Regions from separate parts of the Streptomyces sp. NPDC043908 genome, predicted to be linked through region 4. Evidence: riboswitches for the same ligand, from Rfam matches in the RefSeq annotation. Region 4 holds a riboswitch; each other region holds the start of a gene.

Region 1 (6,978 bases), on a different contig from region 4:
GGGTCGTGGATGCGTGGGGCGGCTGTGTTGCCGGGGGCCGGTGGGTGTGGAGACGGGGGCGAGGTGCCGCCGTTGCATCGGCTGGAGGTGCCGATGCCCAACGCGCTGCCGTTCGCCATGGGCACCTTCGACACCATCGGCGCGATGTCCCGCGCAGACTTCCCCCACCGGCACACCTTCTACGAGATCGTGCACATCACCGGCGGCACCGGCGCCCATGTGCTCGACCTCGCCCGGTTCCCGCTGCGCCCACCGCATCTGTGCGTCATCGCCCCCGGGCAGGTCCACCAATGGGAGTGCGCGGCCGGGCCCGAGGGGTGGGTGATCCTCTTCACCGAGGACTTCCTGCTCGACCACCCCGACGACCGCGCCCTGCTGCGCGGCCTCGGCCCCCGCCCCTGGCTGGAGCTGGACCGGGAGGCCGAGAGCTGGGCCTCCTCGCTGGTGGGGGAGATGTACGAGGAGTACCGGACGGGGGCCGAGGGGTTTCACGGGGTGCTGCGCGCGCTGCTGCACGTCCTGCTCGTCCGGGCCGCGCGACTGCCCGCGACCCCCGTCGCTCAGGACGTCGCCCGCGCGAACGGTGTCGCGGGCCGGTTCGCCGCCCTGGTGGCGCGCGCCGACGACCTGCCGTCGTCCGTACGCGCGTGCGCGGACCGGATCGGCGTGTCCGTGGGGTATCTGACCGAGGCCGTGAAGGAGGCCACCGGCCGCACACCCGGTGAGCTCATCCGCCAGGCCCGCACTCACGAGGCCAAACGGCTCCTCCTGCACACGGAGTTGACGGTACGTCAGGTCGCCGACCGGGTCGGGTTCACCGATCCCGCTTACTTCTGCCGCTTCTTCCGCCGGGAGACCGGCGCCAGCCCCGGCGACTTCCGGCGCGGCGGCGGAGATTATCACCACGACCACCGCATCGCGTCCATCGCCCGAACCCGATCGTCCGCCTAGCGTCGTAGCCGTCCCCCACCTCCCCCCAAGGAGCAGCCATGGATGGCGAGAGCGACGCGACACGACGTGACGAGAACCGGCCCGCAGAGGCCGATGGACGGTCCCGGCCCAGCCGCAAGACCGTACTGCGGGCAGCGCTCGCGGCCTCCGTGGCCGTGCCCGTGTCCCTGGCCGGGGTGCCCACGCTGGCCCGTGGCGCCGCCGGCACCGCCCCCCGGCTCACCCCGGCGTGCGACGACGGCGACCACCCCACCCCGGAACAGACGGAGGGCCCCTACTTCAAACCGAACTCCCCCGAGCGCACCTCGCTCCTGGAGCCCGGCACCCCCGGCACCCGCCTCACGGTCACCGGGTACGTCTTCGGCCGGGCCTGCCTGCCGCTGTCCCGCGTTCTGCTCGACTTCTGGCAGGCCGACACCAACGGCGCCTACGACAACACAGGCTTCCGCCTCCGCGGGCACCAGTACACCGACGCCCGGGGAGCGTTCACCCTCACCACGATCGTGCCGGGCCTCTACCCCGGCCGCACCCGCCACATCCACGTGAAGGCGCAGGCGCCCGGCCGGCGGGTGCTCACCACCCAGCTCTACTTCCCCGGCGAGCCGCGCAACAACACCGACTCGCTCTTCGACGCACGGCTGCTGATGACCGTTCGGGACGCGGGCGGCGCGAAGGAGGCGGCGTTCGACTTCGTCCTGGACGTGGCCCAGTCGCCGTCGCCGTCGCCGTCACCGACCCCCACGCCCACCGGCCCACCCCCCGGAACCACCTGGTCCGTCGGCACTGCCTACCGCTCGGGCGATCGCGCCGCCTACGGCGGACGCGGCTACGTCTGTCTCCAGGCACACACCGCCCAGCCGGGCTGGGAGCCGCCGAACGTGCCCGCGCTGTGGCGGGCGGAGTAGACACTTCCCTTACCGACCCACCGTGTTGGCGTGAATCCACGGGACAAGGCGAACGGGCAGGAGCACTTATGTGGAATGTCGAAGGGAGAAAGCGCGGCGGGCTGAAACCGAAAGGGGTGCCGGTGAAGGCGATATCGCGAAGAATTCTCCCCCGGCGCGCTTTTCCGCGCAGGGCGCGAGTCCGTTCGGCGCATTGAGTGCGTTGAGGTCGTGGACTGTTCACAGTCCGCGTAGGCCTCGCCGTGCTCCGAGTCGGAGCGTTCCGTTCGCGCCGGTCCTGATGACAGACTGCGATCATGACTACGGAGACGATCCACGCGGCGGCCGCGGGCACCTGGAAACTCGGTGACCTGTCGGTCAACCGCCTGGGATTCGGCGCGATGCGCCTCACCGGGAGCGCCGCGTTCGACCTCGGTACGCCGAGCGACCGCGAGCGCTCCCTCGCCGTGCTGCGGCGCGCGGTCGAACTCGGTGTCAACCACATCGACACCGCGGCTTTCTACTTCTCCCGGCTCCGTTCCGCCAACGAACTCATCAACCGGGCGCTCGCGCCCTATCGGGACGATCTGGTCATCGCCACCAAGGTCGGCCCGGGGCGCGACGCGTCCGGCGCCTGGCTGCCCTGGGCCACCCCGGAACACCTGCGCGGCCAGGTCGAGGAGAACCTGCGCCAGCTCGGCCGCGACCACCTCGACGTGGTCAACCTGCGCCTGAACGGGCCCGGTTCGCTCGCCGAGCACTTCGGCGCCCTGGCCGAGCTGCGCGAGGCCGGCCTCATCCGCCACCTGGGCATCTCCAACATCGGCCCCGAGCACCTGGCGGAGGCCCAGGCGATCGCGCCCGTGGTCTGTGTGCAGAACCGGTACGGCCTGGACAGCAGGCGGACGGGCTCCGGCGAGGTGCTGCGGCTCTGCGGCGAGCAGGGCATCGCGTTCGTCCCGTTCTTCGCCATCGCGGGCGAAGGCCGCGAGAGCGGCGCCGGGCAGGCGGCCGGCGCGGAGAGCGAGGCGGTCCTCGCGGTCGCCCGCGCGCACGGCGCGACATCCGCGCAGGTCCGTCTCGCCTGGACGCTCCGGCAGGGCGAGCACGTGCTGGCCATCCCCGGCACGGGCAACCCGGACCACCTGGTGGAGAACGTGGCCGCCGGCGGGCTCCGGCTCACCGACGAGGAGGCGGCCCTGCTGGAGACGCCGTCGGAGCCGTCCGCCTAGATGTCCGAAATGGACGGCGGGCGCCCGGTTTCGCTCCTATGTCGTCAATCTATTCATTGGGAATGATAAAGGGGCTTAGCTTTTCTTTTGCGCGCCGCCAACGCCCGTTCATTCTTCTGGGGAACGCGCAGGAATCCCTCTCCAAGGCCGCGGAAGAAGTGAAGTGGGTCACTTCGGGCCCCGGTGCGCGCGCGAGGGTGATGCGCTCATTCCGTTGCGTGGAAGGCGAGTTGGGGATACGGGGAGAAGGGCGCTCGTATCCCCGGCACCGATGGATCTTTCTCTCCGATGCCGGAATGAATTCACGCTCTTGTTTCCGCCGGGCCCATTCGATTACGGTCTCGCTCAAATCCGGATGGACCGCCGAATCCTGCCGCTGTCCGGAAACCTCCCACACACGAAAAGGCAGGAGCGGGGGACCCAGGTAGTCGCCGGATCCGGAGGACGGAACGGCTCGGGGTGAAGCCGCGTGCAGCGCGGCCGGGCAGCCCTCGCCCGAACCCGACAGCTCACCTCGCAGGCGAAGGAGAGGAATTCGCCATGCCTGCAAAGGGTAAGCACCGCCGCCCCAAGTCCAGCAGCCTGACCCGGGGCATCGCCGCCGCGGGCACGGGCGGCGCCGCGCTCATCATTCCGGTGATCGGCGCGACGAGCGCCGGTGCCGCACCCTCGGCCGCCCCCCACGCCGCCGCCCCGAAGGCCGCTCCCGCCGTCGCCGCCAAGGGTGCCGTGTCCGCCAAGCCGATCGTGGCGCAGAAGGCAGGCGCGGCGAAGGCGGCCCCGACGACCTACTCCGTCGTCGCCGGGGACACGCTCTCCAAGATCGCCCAGGACCTCGACGTGAGCGGCGGCTGGAAGAGGCTCTACAAGGACAACCGCCAGGCGATCGGCGGCAACCCGGCGCTGATCCACCCCGGCCTCCAGCTGGCGGTGGGCAAGAAGGCGAAGGCCCCGTCCGCCGACCGCCCCGCCACCCCGGCCCGGGCCGACCGTTCGGCGCGGACGGGCACGCCGCCCCAGCAGGCGACCGCCGCCGTGGCGAAGACGTACGGCAACGATCTGGACGGCTGGATACGCCAGTCGCTGGACATCATGGCCCAGCACGGCATCCCCGGCTCCTACGACGGCATCTACCGCAACGTCATGCGCGAGTCGTCGGGCAACCCCTTCGCCATCAACAACTGGGACTCCAACGCCGTCGCGGGCACCCCCTCCAAGGGCCTCCTGCAGGTCATCGACCCCACCTTCCAGGCCTTCCACGTGCCCGGTACGTCGACGGACAGCTACGACCCCGTCGCCAACATCGTCGCCGCGTGCAACTACGCGGCGAAGACGTACGGCTCGATCGACAACGTCAACGGTCCGTACTGACGGAAGCCCGCCGACCGACAAAACCTCCCCGCCGCAAGCCGCTGGCAGCCGCCGGCAGCCGCCGGACCATCTGGTCCATCCAGGACCAGATGGTCTGTTACGGTGGCGTGACCAGGCTCAGGGGAGGACCGCATGCCACGCCCGACGCGCGCGGAACTCGACGCGGAGATCGTCGAGGCCGCCGCCGAGCTCTTCACCGCCCAGGGGTACCTCGGCACCTCCGTCCAGGAGATCGCGGACCGGGTCGGCTACTCGAAGACCGGGCTGCTGCACCGCTTCCCCTCCAAGGAACGACTGCTCGCCGCGACGCTCATCGGCCCCCTCACCGAGTTCGCCGCGCTCCGGGCCACCTGGGGCGCCCTGCCGCAGGGACCCGAGCGGCAGCTGCGGGCCTCGGCCGATCTCGTCGATCTGGCGCTGCGCCACCGCTCCCGGCTCGCCCTGCTCTTCAACTCCGGGCTGCCGGTGCTGCCCGGCGCCCTCGCCGGAGTGGAGGGCCTGGGGGATCTCGGTGACCACCGCACGGAGACCCTGGCCGCCTTCGCGGACGCGGACGACCTGGCGGGCACGGTCCGGGCGCAGCTGGCCGTGACCGGCCTGGTCAGCACCGTCGCCGCGCGCCAGGACCTGCCCGACGAGCTGCTGCGCGCCCCGCTCCTGAGCGCCTTCCGCGCCGCGTGCGGCATCTGCGCGCACCCCGTCCCCGAGGAGGGGGCCCCGTGCTGAAGGCGCGTGCCGCGGCGGGCCGGGCACTGCGGGGATGGTGCAAGTACGCCGTCGCCGTCGTGGTGCTGGCGGGACTGGCCGTGGCGGGGGACCGGGCCGCGGCCTCCTGGACGGAACACCGTACGGCCGACGCGTTCCAGAAGGCGCGGGGGCTCCCGTCCGCACCCCATGTGGAGGTGCACGGCTTCCCCGTACTGACCCAGTTGGCCGGGGGCACCCTCGACCGCGTCGACATCGAGGCCTCGGACATCCCCGCGGGCCGCGACGGCGGCAGGCTCCCCATCACCACCCTGAACGTCGAACTCGACCACCTCCGGCGCTCCTCCCACGCCTCCGAGGCACACGCCGCCTCCGCCAGGGCCACCGCCTTCGTGTCCTACCGGGACCTGTCCCGCGCACTCGGCATCGACATCGGCTACAGCCGGGACAGCACCAGGTCCGAGCCGCGCGTCGCGGCCACCGCCTCGCTGCCGCTCTTCGGGAAGGTCGGAGCCAGCGCGCGCGTGGAGACGGCGGGCGGCCGCACCCTGAAGCTGCGGTCCGTGAAGGCGGGCGACGACCTGCCCAAGGCGGTGCGCGGGATCGTCACCGGCATGCTGGAGCGCGAGATCGAGCTCGACGGGATTCCGGACGGCCTGGCGCTCACCTCCATCACCACGAGATCCGAAGGGCTCACCGCGACGCTCTCCGGCAAGGACGTCACCTTCCGTACGGACACCCGCGCCTGAGACACCGTCGGGCAACTGTCAGGTGACGAGATGTCATGAAGCCCGCGTCATACGGGCGTTGGGGGCTCCCGGTACACCCGTAGCGCGGGCACCTCGAACGACATCTCCGACACCTCGGGAGCGGGCCGCGGATGGAATCGGCCCGCGCTGACCGAGAGGTTGACGATGAGGTGGGCGTGCCAGCGGCGGCCCACCCCCTTGTGGTCGGCGAAGACCGGCGCGCCGTTCACCCACCAGGCCACCGAGCGGGCGCCGAACTCGACCCTCAGATCGAGGAGGGCGCCGGGGGCGACAGAGGGGTCGCGGTGGGAGTGGTGGGCGTCGCGGACGTGGTTGGTGAGTTCCAGCAGGTCGGGGTTGTCGGGGTGGTACTCGAACACGTCGACCTCCTGGCCGCCGTCCCGCCAGGTCCAGATCGCCGGCCAGGCCCCCTGCTCGCGGGGCAGCCGGACGCGGGCCTCCAACACGTCACCCGCGCGCACCAGGAAGTCCTCGTCGCTGCCCTCGGTGGTCAGCAGACCCGTGTTCCACAGCCCGTCGGCGCGGCGCCGCGCCCGGAACGTGCCGCCGCGGCCGTACTCGGCGTCGGGCACCAGATGGTCGAGCTTGTCGTCGCCGGGGTTGACGGGACCGCCGTCCGGATACGCCCAGGAGCGGCCCGCGACCCACTGCGCGGGAGAGGTGAAGTCGGCCGTGAGGACGGGGGACCGGGGGGCCTCGGGAAGCACGGTCACACTCTGGCACAGGCCGGGTGCGCACCGTGGCGTCTTCCCCACGTCGCCCCGCGTCTCCTCGCCGTACGCCGAAAGTATGCTTTACGTAAGCAAAGGCCCGGAGGGGCAGGATCGGGGCGTGTCCAGGGGTTTTCCCCGGGAGATCAGGGATTCCGCGGCACACGGATGAAAACTTCGGCATTTGCTGTACGCCACGGCCGACCCGTGCTACTGTTGATCTCAGTTGCAGTTGTGGTTCCCAAAGACTTCAAGTGCCTGGGCGGGCAATCTTCCGCCGGGCACTTTTGTATTTCCGGTGCTTTTTCCGGACGGGGTAATCATCGCGGCGACGCCGGGGTTCACACAGTGTGGA
Region 2 (6,978 bases), on a different contig from region 4:
GTACGGGACGGAAGCCGTCCGGATATCGCGCCGCCCCGGTTCGGGTGTGGCCGTGCGCACCTCGACCGGGGCGGTGATCCGGGCCCGGGCGCTGGTGAACTGCGCGGGGCTGCACTGCGACCGGGTGGCCCGCCTGGCCGGGGACGACCCGGGGGTGCGGATCGTGCCGTTCCGGGGCGAGTACTACGACCTGGCGCGGCCCGGCCTGGTCAAGGGCCTGGTGTATCCGGTGCCGGACCCGGCGTTCCCCTTCCTCGGGGTGCATCTGACCCGTGGGATCGGCGGCGGCGTCCACGTCGGGCCGAACGCGGTCCCGGCCGCGGCCCGCGAGGGCTACGACTGGCGCACGGTCCGCCCCGCCGAGCTGGCCTCGACCCTGGCCTGGCCCGGCACCTGGCGCATCGCCGCCCGCCACTGGCGGTACGGAGCGGGCGAGATCCACCGCTCGCTCTCCCGCCGCGCCTTCACCGAGGCGGTCCGCCGGCTGCTGCCCGACGTCCGGGACGAGGACCTGCGCCCCGCCCCGTCCGGGGTGCGCGCCCAGGCGGTGCTGCGCGACGGCACCCTGGTCGACGACTTCCTCATCCGCGAGGCGCCCCGCACGATCCACGTCCTGAACGCCCCGTCCCCGGCGGCCACCGCGTCCCTGCCGATCGGGCGCGAGGTGGCCCGGCGGGCGCTGGGGGTGCTGGGGGCGGCGCGGGTGTAGCGGGCCGCCGGCGGGCCGCGGCACGTAGAATCGGCTCATTGTGTCTGAGCTGCCGCCCCCCGCCCCCGCCCGTCGCCCCAAGGGCGAGCCCCGGTTCCCCGGGGGTCCCGTCGCCGACCCCGCCGGGTCCCACCACGAACGGCGCATCCGCAGTTTCCAGCCGCGCCGCAGCCGGGTGACCACCGGCCAGGGCGAGTACCTGGAGCGGCTGTGGCCGCTGTGGGGTCTCGACATCGACGGGCGCGGCACGCTCGACCTGGACGAGATGTTCGGCGGACTGCCGGTCGTCCTGGAGATCGGCTTCGGGATGGGCGAGGCGACCGCCGAGATGGCCGCCGCCGACCCCGGCACCGGCATCCTCGCCGTCGACGTCCACACCCCCGGCCAGGGCAACCTCCTAGGTCTCGCCGAGCGCGGCGGCCTCACCAACGTCCGGGTCGCCAACGGCGACGCGATCATCCTGCTGCGCGAGATGCTCCCGCCCGAGTCGCTGGACGGGCTGCGGGTCTACTTCCCCGACCCCTGGCCCAAGAAGCGCCACCACAAGCGCCGCATCATCCAGCCCGACTTCCTCACCCTGGCCGCGCCCCGGCTCAAGCCCGGCGCCCTGCTGCACTGCGCCACCGACTGGGAGCCGTACGCCGAGCAGATGCTTCAGGTGCTGAACGCGCACCCCGCGTTCGAGAACACCCAGGCGGACGGCGGTTTCGCGCCGAGGCCCGCGTTCCGGCCACTCACCCGCTTCGAGGGGCAGGGCCTGGACAAGGGCCATGTGGTCCACGACCTGCTCTTCACCCGCGCGGCCGAGCTGCCCTCCGCCTGACGGCGACCCCACGCACCGTCGCGGATTGTCCGTACCCCTCGTTAGGGTCGTCTGGTGTCGTCCGAGTCGCTTCCGCAACGCCAGCCGCCGGGCCCGCTCCAGCCGGTCCCGGAGCGCGGCGCCGAGCCGCGGTTCGACGCCGTCCCGGAGCGCGCCAAGTGGCGCTACCGGCCGCGGCGCGACTTCTGGCGCTCCAGGGCGTTCCGGGCCGGCGCGCTGATCACCCTGCTCGCCCTGTGCGGTCTGGTCATCCTCGCCATCGTGCGGGACCAGACCGGCACCGAGGGGTTCCTGGTGGGGCTCGCGCTCGCCGTGCTGCCGGTTCCGCTGCTGGTCACCGCGTTCCGCTGGCTCGACCGGGTGGACCCGGGCCCCTGGCGCAACCTCCTGTTCGCGCTCGCCTGGGGGGCGTGCGCCGCCGCGCTTGTGGCGATCATCGCCAACTCGTTCGCGACGAAGTGGATAGCCACCGCGACCGCCGACCCGTCCTCCGCCGACCACCTGGGCGCGACCGTGATCGCGCCGGTCGTCGAGGAGAGTGCCAAGGCGGCCGCCGTGCTGCTGCTGTTCCTGTTCCGCAGACGGGACTTCAAGGGGATAGTCGACGGCGTCGTCGTCGCGGGCTTCACCGCGACCGGCTTCGCCTTCACCGAGAACGTCCTGTACCTCGGCAACGCCTTCGGTGAGGACCAGGTCAGCCACACCGCCGGGCTCTCCTCGACGACCGCGGCGACGTTCTTCGTCCGGGTCGTGATGTCGCCGTTCGCGCACCCGCTGTTCACGGTCTGCACCGGCATAGGCTTCGGGGCCGCGGCGCTCGCGGCCCCGGGCCGCCGCCGGCGCCGGATCGGCTGGCCGGTGCTCGGCCTGCTGTCCGCGATGGGGATGCACGCGCTGTGGAACGGCTCGTCGTCGTTCGGGACGTACGGCTTCTACCTGGTCTACGCCGCGTTCATGGTGCCGGTCTTCGGACTGCTCACCTGGCTCGCGGTGTGGAGCCGCCAGCGGGAGCTGCGCACCGTCGCGGCGGAGCTGCCCGCGTACGCGGCGGCGGGCTGGCTCGGCCCGGCCGAACCGCTGGCGCTCTCCTCGATGCGGGCCCGCTCGATGGCCCGCGACTTCGCCCACCGCACCTTCGGGGGCAAGCGGGCGGCGCGGACGGTCGCGGAGTACGAGGCGTTCGCGACGGCCCTGGCGTTCCTGCGCCGACGGGCCCGCCACTCCCAGGCCGGGCCGGACTTCACCGCCCGCGAGCAGGAGCTGCTGCACCACCTGTGGGCGCGCCGGGAGGTGGCAGGCCCCGCCCTTCTGTACGGGGCGGGCGCGGCGGGCCGCATCTGGATTCCGTCCCAGCCCTACCCCTACGGCCACCAGGCCCCGTACGGAACCCAGACCCCGTACGGCCACCAGCCCCCGTACGGCTACGGCCAGGGCACGTACGGGAACCACGCCCCGTACGGCTACGGCCCGGCCGCCTCCCCGTACGACCCCTACCGGCGCTGAGAGCCTGCCCCCGGTCTACGCCGAGGCGGCCTTCAGCTCGCTCAGCTCCGCGTCCGTGAGCTCCAGGTCCGCGACCGCGAGGAGCGCGGGCAACTGCTCGACGGTCCGGGCCGAGGCGATCGGGGCGACCACGGTCGGCTGCGCGGCGAGCCAGGCGAGGGCCACGCTCGCGGGCTCGACGCCGTGCGCCAGCGCGACGCGGTCGAGCGCGGCGAGCACCTTCACGCCCCGCTCGGTGCCCAGGTACCGGCCGGCGCTCCCGGCCCGCGCGCTGTCGACGTCCTGGCCGGGGCGGTACTTGCCGCTGAGGAAGCCGGAGGCGAGCGCCGAGTAGGGCACGGCGGCCAGACCCGAGCGGCCGGCGGTGTCCTGGAGGGTGCCCTCGTAGGTGTCGCGCGAGACCAGGTTGTAGTGCGGCTGGAGCGCGACGTACTTGGCCAGGCCCTCGCGGTCGGAGAAGTCCAGGGAGTCCTGGAGCCGCTCCGGGGAGATGTTGGAGGCGGCCACCGCACGCACCGTGCCGTCCTTGACCAGCTGGTCGAGCGCGGTGACGATCTCCTCGACGGGGACCGACTCGTCGTCGAAGTGCGTGTAGTACAGGTCGATGTAGTCGGTGCCGAGCCGGCGCAGCGACTCCTCGGCGGCGGCCTTGATGGTGGGGGCCGCGAGCCCCTTGAACGAGGCGTGCGCGCCGCCCTTGGTGGCGATCACGACGTCCTCGCGGTTGCCGCGCGCCGCCAGCCACCTGCCGATGATCCGCTCGGACTCGCCGCCCTCGTTGCCCGGGGCCCACGCCGAGTAGACGTCGGCGGTGTCCACGAAGTTGCCGCCCGCCTGCGTGTACGCGTCGAGCACCCCGAAGGAGGCGGCCTCGTCGGCGGTCCAGCCGAAGACGTTGCCGCCCAGGGCGAGCGGGAAGACGGACAGGTCGGAGGAGCCCAGGGGGCGCAGCGTGGTCATGGGGGGTGAACGGGCCGACGGGGCACGCCTATTCCGCGCCCCCGCCCGCCGGGCAGGCCCCCTACGGGTTGAGGCCCTTCGACTCGAGCCACGCCATCGGGTCGACTCCCGTGCCGCCCGGGGTGTGCACCTCCAGGTGCAGATGCGGGCCCGTCACGTTGCCGGTGGCGCCGACGCGGCCGATCGTCTCGCCGGTCGTCACCTTCTGCCCGGCGCTGACCGCGATGGAGGACTGGTGGCAGTACCAGAGCTCCGAGCCGTCCTCCAGCTCGATCACCGTGCGGTATCCGTACGAGCCGGACCAGCCCGCCGACTTGACCGTCCCGCCGTGGACCGCCTTGAGCGGGGTGCCGGTGGGCGCGGCGAAGTCGAGGCCGGTGTGGTGGCCGGAGGACCACATCGAGCCGGCCTGGCCGAAGGTGGAGGTGATCGTGTACGAGGCGACCGGGAGCGAGTAGCTCTTGGCCAGCTCGGCCAGCCGCTCCTCCTCGGCCTTCTTCGCGGCGGCCTCCTCGGCGGCCTTCTTCTCGGCGGCCGCCTTCTGCTGGGCGGCGCTCTGCGCGGCCTTCGCCTCGGCCGCCGCCTGCTGGGCCGCGGCCTTCTCGGCGGCCGCCTTCGCCTCGGCTTCGGCGCTGCTGCGCTGCTGATCGGCCTGCTGGAGGATGCGGGCGCGCAGGGCCTCGCCCGCCCCTGTGGCGCCCTGCTCGGCCGCGGCCCGGGAGACGCCCGCCATGGTGAGGGGGGCGCTCGCGACGGCTCTGTCGGCCTCGGCCAGGGGGGACGCGTCGGGCTTGTCGTCGCCCGCGATGCCGGTGATGAGCGCGCCCACGCCCGGCAGGGACTTCACATCGGGGAGATTGTCCGCGACGGAGTCGGGCAGGGATATGGAGACCGGCGGCTTGGTCTGCGCACTGGCCATGCCACCCGCGCCGACGGCCGCGATGACGCCGACGCCGAGGACGGTGGAGCTGCGGGCGAGCCCGCCGCGCTGCTTGATCACGCGGTGCCGGCCGCGTACCGGGGAGACGGACTCCTCCGTGGGGTTCCACTCCTCCCACACCTCGGTGCCGCTGGGCGCGGGCCCGTACGGGGCGACGGGGGGAAGCGGCGGGGTGCCGAGGGCAGGCTCGTTGGACGCCACGGGGGCGCGCTCCTTTCCTTCCTTCTCGCCTACCGGGTTGGCGGTGGGGGTCCCCCCTGCTCCTTGAGAGCTCGGGGGAGGGTTCGGAGCAGGAAGGTCTCCTACGGGCACGTTTCGACGGTGCGAAGGTGCTCGATTCACCCCAAGGTGGTGGTTCCCCGGTTCCCTTGCGGAATTCGGCGCGTGCGCACGGTGCCGCCTCTACGACGGCTGGGACGACCGCGCTGCGTTATCGAACGTTAATAGACAGGCGGACCGGATTCCAAGCCGTTCCCCGTAATCCCCGGCCCCAGCGCCTGATGCCCCGTCAAACAACGTGCGCTCGGGCGTCGTTCGGGCACGGTCCGTCACGGAACCACCGGCGTCGTCCGCCGCCGCTCCGGCCGCCGCGCCCGGGGCCGCCGCACCGCCAGCAGCGCCATGTCGTCGTTCGCACCGCCGCCCGTATGCCTGCGCACATCGTCGACGAGCGCGTCCAGGAGCTGGTCCGGCCCCGGGAAGATCCGGCCGCGCAGCCGTTCGTGCGGGTCGTAGAAGACCCCGGGCGGCCGGGCCGAACGCGCCTCGGAGAGGCCGTCGGTGTACAGGAGCAGCGTCGCCCCGAGCGGGAAGGGGTACGTGTCCGCCCGGTCCGGCCAGACCCCGAGTTCCGCCATCCCCAGCGGCAGCGCGGGGTCGGAGGGGGTGAGCGCGTCCAGCGCCCCGTCGGCGTGGAGCAGCAGCGGTTCGGGGTGGCCCCGGTTGACCAGGCGTACGGCCGTGGCGTCGCGCGGGATCTCGGCGAGCACGGCCGTGGTGAACCCCTCGAACGCGTCCAGGCCGTCGCGCCGGGTGCCCTCCCGGGTCAGCGCGCGCTCAAGGCGTCCGGCCACCGCCTCCAGCGTCTGCTCCTGCTCGGCGGCCTCCCGGAACGCCCCGATCACCACGGCCACCGCCTCGACCGCCTCAAGGCCCTTGCCCCGGACGTCCCCGACGACCAGGCGCACCCCGTACGGCGTGTCCTGGACGGCGAAGAGGTCCCCGCCGATGAACGCGCCGGCCTGCGCCGCCTCGTACCGCGCGGCCACCTGGAGGCCGCCGATCCGCTCGGCGGGCGTGGGCAGGACGGCGCGCTGGGCGGTCTCCGCGATGACCCGCGCCGACGCCAGGCGTTCGCCGCTGCGGCGCAGCATGCGGTTGGTGAGCAGGGCCAGCGCGCCGACGGTGGTGACGGTGAACAGCTCGCTGACCGCCTCCCCGGTGCTGGGGACGTCGTGGAGGTACTCGGTGAGCAGGACCGCCCCGACCGCCGAGGCGCCCGCGACAGCGGTGCCCGCGGGGCCGAAGAAGGGGGCCGCGGTCAGCGGGGCGGCGGCGAACAGGGCCGCCGCGGTGAGATCGGGCGGTGTCGCCACGTCGAGGACGACCCCGGCGACCAGCAGCAGCGCGGGCAGGGCGCGCACCAGGGCCGGACGCCGGGAGCCCTCCCGGCCGCCGCCGTCCGTTCGCTGCCGCACCTGTGGTCTCCCGCCCGTCCGCGGGGCCGCCGCCGTTCCCGGCGCCCCACTCAGGGTGCCGGGCCGGGCCGCCCGCCGCGAACGCTCCTCGGCCAACCGGGTGCGCGCGGCGCCCCTCAGTGCCGTTCGGCGCCGGTCGCGATCAGCCGCGCCCGGCATCTGCGGGGCCCGGCCCGGCCGTGGACGCAGGTCCCCCGGGCGTGGCGGCGGGCCGCCGGGCCGCCGTGGACGGTGGGGACGCCGCCCTTGGCGTGCGAGGGCGCGGAGATCCAGGGCGGGGCGGGCGACAGGGGCGGCGACAGCGGCAGGGAGAGGCACATCAGGAGCGTGCACAGGGCGAGGAACA
Region 3 (6,978 bases), on a different contig from region 4:
GCACCCGGCACGGGTCGTCCGCGACCTCCAGCGGCACGGCCGCGACCGGCGCGCCCGCCGACTCGAGGAGGACCGTACGCCGCTCGGTGCCGAACTTCTTGGCCACCGCGGCCAGTTCGGACGAGACCAGCTTGCGCAGCTCGCTGTCGGACTCCAGGATGCCGGTCAGCTCGTCGATCTCGCCGGTGAGCCGGTCGCGCTCGCTCTCCAGCTCGATGCGGTCGAACTTGGTGAGGCGGCGCAGCGGGGTGTCCAGGATGTACTGCGTCTGGATCTCGCTGAGCGAGAAGTGCTCGATCAGGCGCTGCTTGGCCTGCGCCGAGTTGTCACTCGACCGGATGAGACGGATGACCTCGTCGATGTCGAGGAGCGCGACGAGCAGGCCCTCCACCAGGTGCAGCCGGTCGCGGCGCTTGGTGCGGCGGAACTCGCTGCGCCGGCGCACGACCTCGAAGCGGTGGTCGAGGTAGACCTCCAGCAGCTCCTTGAGGCCCATGGTGAGCGGCTGGCCGTCCACCAGCGCCACGTTGTTGATGCCGAAGGACTCCTCCATCGGCGTCAGCTTGTAGAGCTGCTCCAGGACGGCCTCGGGGACGAAGCCGTTCTTGATCTCGATGACCAGGCGCAGCCCGTGCGAGCGGTCGGTGAGGTCCTTGACGTCGGCGATGCCCTGGAGCTTCTTGGAGCCGACCAGGTCCTTGATCTTGGCAATCACCTTCTCCGGGCCGACCGTGAACGGCAGTTCCGTGACGACCAGGCCCTTGCGGCGCGCGGTCACGTTCTCCACGGACGCCTTGGCGCGGATCTTGAAGGTGCCGCGGCCCGACTCGTACGCGTCCTTGATGCCGGACAGGCCCACGATCCGGCCGCCGGTGGGCAGGTCGGGACCGGGGACGAAGCGCATCAGCGCTTCCAGGTCCGCGTTGGGGTGGCGGATCAGATGGCGGGCGGCCGCGATGACCTCGCCCAGGTTGTGCGGCGGCATGTTGGTCGCCATGCCGACCGCGATCCCGGTCGCGCCGTTGACCAGCAGGTTCGGGAACGCGGCGGGCAGGGCGACCGGCTCCTGCTCCTGGCCGTCGTAGTTCGGCGAGAAGTCGACGGTGTCCTCGTCGATCGACTCGGTCATCAGCTGGGTGGCGTCGGCCATCTTGCACTCGGTGTACCGCATCGCGGCCGGCGGGTCGTCGTTGCCGAGCGAGCCGAAGTTGCCGTGGCCGTCGACGAGCGGCAGGCGCATGGAGAACGGCTGCGCCATCCGCACCAGCGCGTCGTAGATCGACGCGTCGCCGTGCGGGTGGAGCTTGCCCATGACCTCGCCGACCACGCGCGCGCACTTCACATAGCCGCGCTCGGGGCGCAGCCCCATCTCGTTCATCTGGTAGACGATGCGGCGGTGGACCGGCTTCATGCCGTCGCGGGCGTCCGGCAGGGCCCGCGAGTAGATCACCGAGTAGGCGTACTCGAGAAAGGAGCCCTGCATTTCGTCCACGACGTCGATGTCGAGGATCTTCTCCTCGAAATCGTCCGGCGGCGGGGTCTTCGTGCTGCGGCGGGCCATCGCGGCTGCGGCTCCTTCACCAACGTGTTCTTCTTAGCGACCACCAACAAGGTCTGCTGCTGACGCCGACCATTGTGGACCGTCCCACTGACAACGCCGACCGCGACCCGGGAACTTCGCCAGGTGTCGGTGCGCTTGCATACAGTGGCAGGACTTCTTCACCGCGATCGAAGGGACGTACATGCCCATGGGTCACACGGCCACCGCCCAGGCCGGCTCCGGCGGCCTGACAGCGACCGAGCACCGGCTGGCCAACGGCCTGCGCGTGGTGCTCTCCGAGGACCACCTGACCCCGGTCGCCGCGGTCTGCCTCTGGTACGACGTGGGCTCACGCCACGAGGTCAAGGGCCGCACGGGCCTGGCTCACCTCTTCGAGCACCTGATGTTCCAGGGCTCGCACCAGGTCCACGGAAACGGCCACTTCGAACTGGTGCAGGGAGCCGGCGGCTCGCTCAACGGCACCACCAGCTTCGAGCGCACCAACTACTTCGAGACCATGCCCACCCACCAGCTGGAGCTCGCGCTCTGGCTGGAGGCCGACCGCATGGGCTCGCTGCTCTCCGCCCTGGACGAGGAGTCCATGGAGAACCAGCGCGACGTCGTCAAGAACGAGCGCCGCCAGCGGTACGACAACGTGCCCTACGGCACGGCGTTCGAGAAGCTCACCGCGCTGGCCTACCCGGAGGGCCACCCCTACCACCACACGCCGATCGGCTCCATGGCCGACCTGGACGCGGCGACCCTGGAGGACGCGCGCGCCTTCTTCCGTACGTACTACGCGCCGAACAACGCGGTCCTCTCCGTCGTCGGCGACATCGACCCCGAGCGGACGCTCGCCTGGATCGAGAAGTACTTCGGCTCCATCCCCTCCCACGACGGCAAGCAGCCGCCGCGCGACGGCACGCTGCCCGGCGTGATCGGCGAGCAGCTGCGCGAGGTCGTCCACGAGGACGTGCCCGCGCGCGCCCTGATGGCCGCCTACCGGCTGCCGCACGACGGCACCCGCGAGTGCGACGCGGCGGACCTGGCGCTCACCGTCCTCGGCGGCGGCGAGTCCTCCCGCCTCCACAACCGCCTGGTCCGCCGCGACCAGAGCGCGGTCGCGGCCGGATTCGGCCTGCTGCGCCTGGCCGGCGCCCCCTCGCTCGGCTGGCTGGACGTGAAGACGTCCGGCGGCGTCGACGTCCCCGACATCGAGTCGGCCGTGGACGAGGAGCTCGCCCGGTTCGCCGAAGAGGGCCCCACGGCCGAGGAGATGGAGCGCGCCCAGGCCCAGCTGGAGCGCGAGTGGCTGGACCGGCTCGGCACGGTCGCGGGCCGCGCCGACGAACTCTGCCGGTACGCGGTGCTGTTCGGCGACCCCCAGCTCGCGCTGACCGCCGTCGACCGGGTCCTCGACATCACGGCCGAGGAGGTGCGGGACGTGGCGCGGGCCACCCTGCGCCCGGACAACAGGGCGGTGCTGGTCTACGAGCCGACCACCGCAGAGGCAGACGCGGCGGCCGACGCCGACGCAGAGGGAGCAGAGCAGTGAGCGACACCGGCGTGACCATGCAGTTCCACCCCCGGCCCGCCGCCGGCACCGCGCGCCCCTGGGCCTTCCCCGCCCCCGGCCGCTCCACCCTGCCCAACGGGCTGACCGTGCTGCGCTGCGACCGCCCCGGCCAGCAGGTCGTGGCTGTCGAGATCTTCCTCGCCGCCCCGCTGGACGCCGAGCCGGCGGGCCTGGACGGCGTCGCCACGATCATGGCGCGCGCGTTCTCCGAGGGCACCGACAAGCGCTCCGCCGAGGAGTTCGCCGCCGACCTGGAGCGCTGCGGCGCCACCCTGGACGCGCACGCGGACCACCCGGGCGTGCGGGTCTCCCTGGAGGTGCCGGTCTCCCGGCTCCCCAAGGCGCTCGGGCTCCTCGCGGAGGCGCTGCGGGCCCCCGCCTTCGCCGACGCCGAGGTCGACCGCCTGGTGCGCAACCGCCTCGACGAGATCCCGCACGAGCTGGCCAACCCGGCGCGCCGCGCCGCCCAGCAGCTCTCCCGCGAGCTCTTCCCGGCCAGTGCGCGCATGTCGCGCCCGCGCCAGGGCACCGAGGAGACCGTGGCGCGGATCGACGCGGCGGCGGTACGGGCCTTCTACGAGGCGTACGTACGGCCCGCCGCGGCCACCGCCGTGGTCGTGGGCGACCTGGGCGCCACCGACCTGGACGCGGTCCTGGCGGACACCCTGGGCGCCTGGACCGGCCATCCGGCCGAGGAGCGCCCGATGCCCCCGGTCACCGCCGACGACACCGGCCGCGTGGTCATCGTGGACCGGCCCGGCGCCGTCCAGACGCAGCTCCTGATCGGCCGGATCGGCCCGGACCGCCACGACCGCGTCTGGCCCGCCCAGGTCCTCGGGACGTACTGCCTGGGCGGCACGCTCACCTCCCGCCTGGACCGCGTCCTGCGCGAGGAGAAGGGCTACACCTACGGAGTGCGCTCGTACGGCCAGGTGCTGCGCTCGGGCCCGGAGGGCACCGGCGCCGCCATGCTCGCCATCAGCGGCTCGGTGGACACGCCCAACACCGGCCCGGCCCTGGACGACCTGTGGACGGTGCTGCGCAAGCTGGCCGCCGAGGGGCTCAACGACGCCGAGCGCGAGACGGCCGTGCAGAACCTGGTGGGCGTGGCCCCGCTGAAGTACGAGACGGCCGCCGCCGTCGCCGGGACGCTGGCCGACCAGGTCGAGCAGCACCTCCCGGACGACTACCAGGCGCAGTTGTACGCGCGCCTGGCCGACACCGGCACCGTGGAGGCCACGGCGGCGGTCGTCAGCGCCTTCCCGGTGGACCGCCTGGTGACGGTCCTCGTCGGGGACGCGGCACAGATCGCGGAGCCCGTCAAGGCCCTGGGAATCGGCGAAGTCACCGTAGTGGCGGGCTGATTGGGCCGTCCGCCGAAGACGGGCGGACGGGACGGGTGAGGACCCCGGTGGCCGAGAGCCGCCGGGGTCCCCCTGTATGTCCGTTTTGTTGGGGAGGTTGCCTGTCTGTCATGTGGCGTGCGCTACAAAAAGACGCGTCTGTTTGGTGATTGAAAGATCAGCCGTCTAGCGTCAGTCCGGCTGTCCGTCACCACCCGTCGCAGCCGCGGCACCGGACAGCCATCGCCGAGTCCCCAACTGGTGCGAGCCAGGGGAGCCGGGGACCCACTCAGTCCCTGGGGTGAATCGGACGCCTCCGCCCGCGGAGGGGCCCGTAGGAGACCTTCCAGCTCCGAACCCGTCAGCTAACCCGGTAGGCGAGATGGAAGGAAAGGAACCCGCCTCTCCATGGCGTTCACCCGTGCCACCGGGAAGCACCGTCGGCCCAGCGCCGTGTCGCGCAAGAGCGCGAACATAGCGGGCATCGCCACCCTCGCCACCGCCGGAGTCGTGGGCACCCTCGCCTCCCCGGCCATGGCCGCCGACAGCTCGGCGCCCGCCGCCGCCTCGGTCGAGGACACCGGCATCACCCAGGCCATCGTGATCGGTGACTCCCTCGCCGAGCGGATCGACGCCCAGGCCGCCGCCCAGCAGCACGCCGCCGACAAGGCCCGCGCCGCCGCCGAGGCGAAGCGCAAGGCCGAGGCGAAGGCCAAGGAGGAGCGCGAGGCCAGGGAGCGCGCCGCCCGCGAGGCCGAGCGCAAGCGCCTCAACTCCTTCGTCGCCCCGATCGACGGCGGGTACGTCTCCACCGGCTACAAGACCGGCGGTTCGATCTGGTCCTCCGGCAGCCATACCGGCATCGACTTCCACGCGGGCGAGGGCACCCCGGTGCACGCGGTCGGCCTGGGCACCGTCGTCGAGGCGGGCTGGGGCGGCGCCTACGGCAACAACATCGTGATCCGGATGAACGACGGCACGTACACGCAGTACGGCCACCTCTCGTCCATCGGGGTGTACGTCGGCCAGCGCGTCGAGCCGGGCCAGCAGATCGCCCTCTCCGGCAACACCGGCAACACCACCGGCCCGCACCTCCACTTCGAGGCCCGCACCGGCGAGTCGTACGGCTCGGACATCGACCCGATCGCGTATCTGCGCTCGCACGGCGTCAAAGTCTGACCCGGACGCCCCCGCATCCGAAACCGCAAGCCCCCGGCGTATCGCGCCGGGGGCTTCGGCATGCCGTCCGGCGCGCACACCCGCCCGTGGCCAAAAGATATGCATGGCCCACGGCACGTCACCGGGAATTAACAGACGCTGGAATAGAGTCGCCGAACAGGCGTCGATCGACCGCGTTTCGCGGGGATTAAGGCGGAGGTTCGGTCATGCGCATTCCCGCGCAATCGGTATGCACGGCAATCCGCGACGACATCGTCGCGGGGCTCTTCGCACGCGGCAGCCGGCTCACCGAGGAAGTGCTCGCACGCCGGTACGGCGTCTCCCGCGTCCCGGTCCGCGAGGCGCTGCGCACGCTGGAGTCCGAGGGGTTCGTCACCACGCGCCGGCACGCCGGGGCCTGTGTCGCGGAGCCGACCGAGCAGGAGGCGGCCGATCTGCTCGAACTGCGCACCCTGCTGGAGCCGCTGGCCGCCTCGCGCGCCGCCGCCCGGCGCACCGAGGCCCATCTGAAGGTGCTGCGCGGCCTGGTCAGGCTCGGCCAGGACCGCGTCCGGCGGGGCCAGGGCGAGGATCTGCGCTCGCTGGGCGTCTGGTTCCACGAGACGCTCGCCCAGGCCTCGGGAAGCCCCGGCCTCATCGCGCTGCTCACCCAGCTGCGGCACAAGATCACGTGGATGTACGAGGTGGGGCAGCCCGCGCTGCCCGCCGAGTGCTGGGCGGAGCACGGGGCGATCGTGGACGCGCTGGCCCGCGGGGACGCCGAGCGGGCCCGGGCGCTGACCGCCCGCCACGCCGAACGCGCGTTTTCCGCCTATCGGCTGCGGCGCCCGGCGGACGTGAGGATCCCGCAACATGCCGTAAACACCGCGAGCGTCCGTGCTTAACAGGGTCGCCGTATACAAAGGGGTGATTCGGCGGGGCGGATTCGTGCTGCCCGAAAGCGGCACGGAATGCGGGGGCGGGGCCGGCCGGTCCGCGTTACCGGGTGCATAAGCCGGAGGCGCACCTACGGGGAAATGGAAAGGAGCCGCGGACCCGGAATTCGGGTCCGCGGCTCCGATCGCGAAGTGCGGTGACGCGCGGCCGCGCCGGGACGGCGGCGCGGCGCCGGGTCCCGGCCGACCGGACGCTGTCGGCGAGGTCGCGCCCGCCGGGCCGGGTCAGCCGGGTCGGTCGGCGGTGGGCCGGGTCAGCCGGACCGGGCGGACAGGTCGGGCGGGTCAGACGGTCTCGGGGAGCTCCTCAAGACCTTCCTCGACCAGCTTCGCCAGACGGTCCAGGGCCGCCTCGGCGCCCTCCGCCTCGGACGCCAGCACGATCTCCTCGCCGCCCTGCGCGCC
Region 4 (6,978 bases):
GCGGCGGCGGCGATCCCGGTCACCTTCGTCCTCTCCCGGACGATCATGCTGCGCCCCGAGACCCGCGCGGCGCCCGAATCGTTGGACGAATCAGTGGCCCACACCACCGAGACTGCCTAACATCGATCACCGCAAGGTCATAGGTCATCTGGTCGCTGCACTGTCGCACGATCCGCCGGGAGGCTCCTTTGCACCGCCGCCGTCGCACCGCACTCGCCCTCTGTGTCGCGCTCCTCGGCGCGGGGCCACTCCTGACCGCCTGCGGCAGCGAGGCCCATCCGGGCGCCGCCGCCGTCGTGGGGGGCGACCGCATTCCGGTCTCCGCGCTCCAGGCGCAGGTCAAGGACGTCCGTACGGCGCAGGAGGCCTCGCCGCAGTCCGCCCAGCTCATCCGCAACACCGGCCAGCTCAGCCGCGCCAAGCTGCACGGGCTGATCTTCGACAAGGTGCTCGACCGGGCCGCCGCCGACGCCGGGGTCAGCGTCAGCCGCAAGGAACTCCAGCAGGCGCGGGCCGCGATGGCCCGGCAGGCGGGCGGCGAGCAGGCGTTCGCCGCCATGCTCCTCCAGCAGCGCGGGGTCGCCCCCGGCCAGATCGACGACGCGGTGCGCGAGCAGGTGCAGCTCACCAAGCTGGCCGCCGCGACCGGCGCCGACCTCGCCACCCCGACCGGCCAGGCCTCCGTCACCAGGACGCTCACCGAGGCGTCCAAGAAGCTGAGCATCGACGTGAACCCGCGGTACGGGAGCTGGGACGACAAGGCGATCCAGCTCGCCGACACCAGGACGCCGTGGATCGCCCAGGTCACCAAGCAGGCCCCGGAGCGGGAGGCCCCCGTCACCGGCTGACGGGGCGGAGCGGGCGCGGCGGGCGGCCGGGGTAGGTTCGAGAGGTGACTCTCGAAGAACCCGGCCGCGTCGTCCTGCTCACCGCCAGCCACCGGGTGGCCCCCGGACTGCTGTCCTGGCCCGCGTGGCAGACGCTGCGCGCCGCCGACCGGGTGCTCTGCGCCGACCCCGGCCACCCGCAGCTGCCGTATCTGCGCGAGGCGGGCGTCGAGGCCGAGATCGCGGAGCCGGACGCCCAGGAGCTGGTCGAGGCGTGCGCCGGCGGCCGTACGGTCGTCGTCCTCCCCTCCGGCGAGGGCGACCGCCGGCTCACCGACGGGCTGGCCCGGCTCGCGGGCTCCGGCCGGGTCGCCATGCCCGACCTGGAGCTGCTGCCCGGCTCCTACGACCTGCCCGGCGCCCGGCTGCTCGACCTCGTCCAGGTCATGGACCGCATCCGCCGCGAGTGCCCGTGGTCGTCCCAGCAGACCCACAAGGGGCTGGCGAAGTACGCCCTGGAAGAGGCGTACGAGCTGGTCGAGGCGGTGGAGGAGGGCGACCGCGACGAGCTGCGCGAGGAGCTGGGGGACGTGCTCCTCCAGGTCGTCTTCCACGCCCGCATCGCGGAGGAGGGGGACGCGGAGGACGGGGCGGACCCGTTCTCCATCGACGACGTGGCCGGCACGATCGTGGAGAAGCTGATCCACCGCCATCCGCACATCTTCGGCGACGCGCACGCGGAGACGCCCGAGGAGGTCAAGGAGCACTGGCTGCGCCAGAAGGCGGCGGAGAAGGGGCGCGCGTCGGTGACCGACGGCGTTCCCCTCGGCCAGCCCGGCCTCGCCCTCGCCGCCAAGCTGGCGTCCCGGGTCCGTACGGCGGGCCTCGACGTGCCGCTGCCCTCCGGTGAGGGCATCGGCTACCGGCTGCTCGCCCTGGCGGTGGCGGCGGAGGCCGACGGCACGGACCCGGAGGCGGCCCTGCGGGCGGCGGCGCGCGCGTACCGGGACGCGATCCGCACGGCCGAGACGAGCTGACGGTGACACACCCTTCGCCCCCGCCGGGCCGGGACCCGGGCGCACACCCCGACCAGGCCCCGAACACGCCACCGGGCCAGGACCAGGGCCCGGGCCAGACCCCGCCCCCGCCAGGGGCACCCCCCGCCCCCGAGATGTTCACCTGGGAGTTCGCCACCGACCCCTACCCCGCCTACGGCTGGCTGCGGGAGCACGCGCCCGTGCACCGCACCACGCTGCCCAGCGGGGTCGAGGCGTGGCTGGTGACGCGGTACGCGGACGCCCGGCAGGCCCTCGCCGACCAGCGGCTGTCCAAGAACCCGGCGCACCACGACGAGCCCGCGCACGCCCGGGGCAGAACGGGCATCCCGGGCGAGCGCAAGGCCGAGCTGATGACGCATCTGCTCAACATCGACCCGCCGGACCACACCCGGCTGCGGCGGCTGGTGGCGAAGGCGTTCACGCCCCGTACGGTCGCCGAATTCGCGCCCCGGGTGCAGGAGTTGACGGACACCCTCATCGACCGGTTCGCGGCCGCAGGGGAGGCCGACCTCATCCACGAGTTCGCGTTCCCGCTGCCCATCTACGCCATCTGCGACCTGCTGGGCGTGCCGCGCGAGGACCAGGACGACTTCCGGGACTGGGCCGGGATGATGATCCGGCACGGCAAGGGCCCGCGCGGCGGGGTGGCCCGCTCGGTGAAGAAGATGCGCGGCTACCTCCTCGAACTCATCCACCGCAAGAGGGAGAACCCGGGCGAGGACCTCATCTCCGGCCTCATCCGCGCCAGCGACCACGGCGAGCACCTCACCGAGAACGAGGCCGCGGCGATGGCCTTCATCCTCCTGTTCGCCGGGTTCGAGACGACCGTGAACCTCATCGGCAACGGGATGTACGCGCTGCTGCGCAACCCCGGGCAGCGCGAGCGGCTGCAGCGCTCGCTCGCGGCCGGGGAGTCGGAGCTGCTGGACACCGGCATCGAGGAACTGCTGCGCTACGACGGGCCCGTGGAGATGGCCACCTGGCGCTTCGCCACCCGCCCGCTGTCGATCGGGGGCCAGGACATCGCGGCGGGCGACCCGGTGCTGGTCGTCCTGGCCGCGGCCGACCGCGACCCCGACCGCTTCCCCGACCCGGACACGCTCGACCTCGGCCGCCGCGACAACCAGCACCTCGGCTACGGCCACGGCATCCACTACTGCCTGGGCGCGCCCCTGGCCAGACTGGAGGCGAGGACCGCGCTGGCCACCTTGCTGCGACGCCTTCCTGACCTGCGGCTCGCGGCGGATCCTGCCGATTTGCGCTGGCGGGGCGGGCTGATCATGCGCGGACTGCGCACCCTTCCGGTCGCGTTCACGCCCGCCGGAACTGACGATCCGTCAAAACTGTGACTTTGGCGTTATCGCGGGTGCATCGACTTGTGACAAGCGTTCGAGTACGGCTACGTTCACCCCTCGACTCGCCACACCGGGCGCACCGCCCGGCCCGGCGGTCACAGACGTAGTCACACGGAAGGCCACAGCATGCGCTCCGGGAACGGACGGCACCGCCGACCCCGCCAGGCTCCCGCACTCGTCGTCGCGGCGGGGGTGACCGGCTCGGCCCTCGCCCTTCCGCTCTTCGCGGCGAGCGGCGCGAGCGCCGCCACCGCGTCCACCTGGGACAGCGTGGCGGAGTGCGAGAGCGGCGGCGCGTGGAGCGCCGACTTCGGCAACGGACTGTACGGCGGGCTCCAGTTCTCTCAGGAGACCTGGCAGAACTACGGCGGTACGGCGTACGCGGAGCGGGCCGACCTGGCCAGCCGGGCGCAGCAGATAGCCGTCGCCGAGAAGGTGCTCGCGGCGAAGGGCCCGAAGGCCTTCACCAGTTGCTCGGGGATCTCCGGGCTCACCGCGGGCGGCGGCGCCCCGGCCGTCGACCCGGGCGCCACGCCCTCGCCGTACGTCCCCTCCGAGGAGGGGGCCGCGACCCCGGACGCCACGGCCACGCCGTCCGCGCCCGCCAAGAAGCCGCCGGCGTCCACCACGCCGTCCCCGTCGTCCTCGACCGCCCCCAAGCCCTCCACGACGCCCTCGGCGCCGTCCACGGGCGCGAGCGCCAAGCCCGGCTCCGCCGACGCGAGCGCCCCGGCCGGGACCGCCGACGCGGGCACCGGCTCCGCCTCCGGCGGCAAGCACCGCGGCACCCCCGACCCGGCCGAGACCGGCACGCCCGCGGCCACCGAGCCGGGCAATACGGACAACGCTCATGAATCGGGGCGTCACGCCTCGCGAGGTGACGCCGAGTCACGCGAGTCGGGCGACGTACTGGCCGCCGAAGGCGACTACACCGTCCGCCCCGGCGACAATCTGTGGGACATCTCGCGCACGCACAAGGTCGAGGGCGGCTGGTCCGCGCTCTACAAGGCGAACGAGAAGACGATCGGCGCCGACCCGAACCTCATCGTGCCTGGCCAGAACCTTGATCTGAACCTGGCAAAGACGGACAACCCGGCCCCGGCCAAGGGGTAGTTCAGGGGCCTATGTCCACTTCTGTGCAAGTGAGACAAGGGTCTCTTTCCGTCAACTGCCGTGTCCCGTCCGTCCGGTACGGGCGTTACGCCCCCGACCTGCGGAAACAGGGGTTACGGAAGGGCCGCGAGGGGCGATTTCTCCCTGATGTGCCCCTTTGAACATCAGGGGTTGGTGTGTTTACGGTCGAAGCGCTCGTCACCACGGGCCCCTTCGACCGGGAACGCCGAATCCTGCCGCCGGTCGTGGGGAACAGTCGACGCTCCAAGCGCCGTAGGCAGGAGCGGGGGACCCAAGGTAAGCGCCGGGCCCGGCCGTTGAGGGACGTACGCCATACGGCGAGACGTACGAAGCGGCCAGGGAACGGCTTGGGGTGAAGACGCGCCACCAGGCGCGGCCGGGCCACTCACTCGCCCGAACCCGACAGCTCACCTCGCAGGCGTCGGTGAGGAGAACTCCATGCTGCTTTCCGGCAAGGGCAAGCACCGCCGCCCGTCCAAGGCCGTCCGAGTCGTCACGCTGGCCGGTGTCACCGGTGCCGCCGTCGCCGCCCCGCTGATGGCCGCCGGCTCCGCCTCCGCCGCCTCCGTCTCCACCTGGGACGCCGTCGCCCAGTGCGAGTCCGGCGGCAACTGGTCCATCAACACCGGCAACGGCTACTACGGCGGTCTGCAGTTCTCGCAGTCCTCCTGGGCCGCGGCGGGCGGCACGCAGTACGCCTCCCGCGCCGACCTGGCCAGCAAGGGCCAGCAGATCGCCACGGCCGAGAAGCTGCTCGCCATGCAGGGGCCGGGCGCCTGGTCCTGCGCCGGCGCGGGCAACCTGACCGCCGGCGGCTCGGCCGCGGACGTCGACACGTCCGGCTCCCCGGCCGCGCCGAAGAAGGCCGCGCCGAAGAAGGCCGCGCCCAAGGCCGCCCCCGCCCCCCAGCGCGAGTCGGCCCCCGCCTCGCGCGGCGAGTCCCGTCCGGCCCCGGTCAAGACCGGTGACGGCGAGTACAAGGTGAAGGCCGGGGACACCCTGGGCTCCATCGCCTCGGCGCACGGCGTCAAGGGCGGCTGGGAGAAGCTGTTCGAGCTGAACAAGGACGTCGTCAAGGACGCGAACCTGATCTACGTGAACCAGCAGCTCCACCTGAGCTGAGCCCCGTCCGGCCGGGGATGCGCCCACGGGGCGTGGGTGGCTGCTCGCGCGGTTCCCCGCGCCCCTTGTGGGCGGGGTGTTCGTCTGCGGGCCGGGGGTGGGTTGCTCGCGCGGTCCCCGCGCCCCTGGCAGTCTGTGGCTGAGCCGGGTTCTCCGGCCGGGGCCGAACGCCTCAGGGGCGCGGGGAACTGCGCGATCAGCCCCCACCGGGCCGCAGCCGGACACGCACCCTCAGGGGCGCGGGGAACTGCGCGACCAGCCGCCCACCGCGCCGCAGCCGAACCACGCACCCCACCCCGCCCCCACCCCCGTGCGGCGCGGGGGTTTGTTTTGTTCGGGAACATTTTGCCCCCCGTTTCGTCCCACGGGCCGGTCGGTCGGCTGGTGGATGCCCCGGAGCCGGTTAGGCTCAGGGGTGCCGGACCAAGCGGCCCGGCGTTTCCGCGTCACATCCCAGAAGGAGATGCTCGTGCCGTCCATCGACGTCGTCGTAGCCCGGGAAATCCTGGACTCCCGAGGCAACCCCACGGTCGAGGTCGAGGTCGGCCTCGACGACGGCAGCACCGGCCGTGCCGCCGTCCCCTCCGGCGCCTCCACGGGCGCCTTCGAGGCCATCGAACTGCGTGACGGCGACCCCAGCCGCTACCAGGGCAAGGGCGTCGAGAAGGCCGTCCTCGCCGTGATCGAGCAGATCGGCCCGGAGCTCGTCGGCTACGACGCCACCGAGCAGCGCCTGATCGACCAGGCGATGTTCGACCTGGACGCCACGGACAACAAGGGCTCGCTCGGCGCCAACGCCATCCTCGGCGTCTCGCTCGCCGTCGCCCACGCCGCCTCCGAGGCCAGCGACCTGCCGCTCTTCCGCTACCTGGGCGGCCCGAACGCGCACCTGCTGCCCGTTCCGATGATGAACATCCTCAACGGTGGGTCGCACGCCGACTCCAACGTCGACATCCAGGAGTTCATGATCGCCCCGATCGGCGCGGAGTCCTTCTCCGAGGCGCTGCGCTGGGGCACCGAGGTCTACCACACCCTCAAGGCCGTCCTGAAGCGCAAGGGCCTGTCCACCGGCCTCGGCGACGAGGGCGGCTTCGCCCCGAACCTGGACTCCAACCGCGCCGCCCTGGACCTGATCCTGGAGGCCATCAAGGAGGCCGGCTACACCCCGGGCAAGGACGTCGCGCTCGCCCTGGACGTCGCCGCGTCCGAGTTCTACAAGGACGGCAAGTACGAGTTCGAGGGCCAGTCCCGCACGGCCGCCGAGATGACCGAGTACTACGCGGAGCTCGTCGACGCGTACCCGCTGGTCTCCATCGAGGACCCGCTCTTCGAGGACGACTGGACCGGCTGGAACACCATCACCGCCAAGCTCGGCGACCGGGTCCAGCTCGTCGGTGACGACCTGTTCGTGACCAACCCCGAGCGCCTCGCCCGCGGCATCGAGGAGAAGTCGGCCAACGCCCTGCTGGTGAAGGTCAACCA

The links. Region 4 has a riboswitch for cyclic di-AMP ahead of AC069K_RS21490 (transglycosylase family protein). Riboswitches for the same ligand answer to the same signal wherever they lie in the genome.
Region 1: another riboswitch for cyclic di-AMP. It lies ahead of AC069K_RS08175 (transglycosylase SLT domain-containing protein); the one in region 4 lies ahead of AC069K_RS21490 (transglycosylase family protein).
Region 2: another riboswitch for cyclic di-AMP. It lies ahead of AC069K_RS33345 (M23 family metallopeptidase); the one in region 4 lies ahead of AC069K_RS21490 (transglycosylase family protein).
Region 3: another riboswitch for cyclic di-AMP. It lies ahead of AC069K_RS25770 (M23 family metallopeptidase); the one in region 4 lies ahead of AC069K_RS21490 (transglycosylase family protein).

The regions. Positions count from the first base shown of each region.
Region 1 covers NZ_JBWKEI010000003.1:29,568-36,545, forward strand. Annotated here, with positions in the region: gene AC069K_RS08160 (AraC family transcriptional regulator) at 10-951, shown strand; gene AC069K_RS08165 (dioxygenase family protein) at 990-1,856, shown strand; gene AC069K_RS08170 (aldo/keto reductase) at 2,153-3,067, shown strand; cyclic di-AMP (ydaO/yuaA leader) riboswitch at 3,419-3,603, shown strand; gene AC069K_RS08175 (transglycosylase SLT domain-containing protein) at 3,608-4,438, shown strand; gene AC069K_RS08180 (TetR/AcrR family transcriptional regulator) at 4,571-5,164, shown strand; gene AC069K_RS08185 (LmeA family phospholipid-binding protein) at 5,158-5,892, shown strand; gene AC069K_RS08190 (LamG domain-containing protein) at 5,940-6,620, opposite strand.
Region 2 covers NZ_JBWKEI010000022.1:67,720-74,697, reverse strand. Annotated here, with positions in the region: gene lhgO (L-2-hydroxyglutarate oxidase) at 1-709, shown strand, start outside; gene trmB (tRNA (guanosine(46)-N7)-methyltransferase TrmB) at 750-1,532, shown strand; gene AC069K_RS33355 (PrsW family intramembrane metalloprotease) at 1,587-3,035, shown strand; gene AC069K_RS33350 (aldo/keto reductase) at 3,051-3,995, opposite strand; gene AC069K_RS33345 (M23 family metallopeptidase) at 4,057-5,136, opposite strand; cyclic di-AMP (ydaO/yuaA leader) riboswitch at 5,149-5,328, opposite strand; gene AC069K_RS33340 (PP2C family protein-serine/threonine phosphatase) at 5,484-6,728, opposite strand; gene AC069K_RS33335 (hypothetical protein) at 6,749-6,978, opposite strand, start outside.
Region 3 covers NZ_JBWKEI010000012.1:168,169-175,146, forward strand. Annotated here, with positions in the region: gene AC069K_RS25755 (DNA gyrase/topoisomerase IV subunit A) at 1-1,561, opposite strand, end outside; gene AC069K_RS25760 (M16 family metallopeptidase) at 1,743-3,095, shown strand; gene AC069K_RS25765 (M16 family metallopeptidase) at 3,113-4,480, shown strand; cyclic di-AMP (ydaO/yuaA leader) riboswitch at 4,694-4,854, shown strand; gene AC069K_RS25770 (M23 family metallopeptidase) at 4,868-5,638, shown strand; gene AC069K_RS25775 (GntR family transcriptional regulator) at 5,845-6,522, shown strand; gene AC069K_RS25780 (HPr family phosphocarrier protein) at 6,859-6,978, opposite strand, start outside.
Region 4 covers NZ_JBWKEI010000009.1:289,056-296,033, forward strand. Annotated here, with positions in the region: gene AC069K_RS21465 (GtrA family protein) at 1-120, shown strand, start outside; gene AC069K_RS21470 (SurA N-terminal domain-containing protein) at 189-848, shown strand; gene AC069K_RS21475 (nucleoside triphosphate pyrophosphohydrolase) at 893-1,864, shown strand; gene AC069K_RS21480 (cytochrome P450 family protein) at 1,999-3,234, shown strand; gene AC069K_RS21485 (transglycosylase family protein) at 3,367-4,353, shown strand; cyclic di-AMP (ydaO/yuaA leader) riboswitch at 4,613-4,810, shown strand; gene AC069K_RS21490 (transglycosylase family protein) at 4,813-5,496, shown strand; gene eno (phosphopyruvate hydratase) at 5,966-6,978, shown strand, end outside.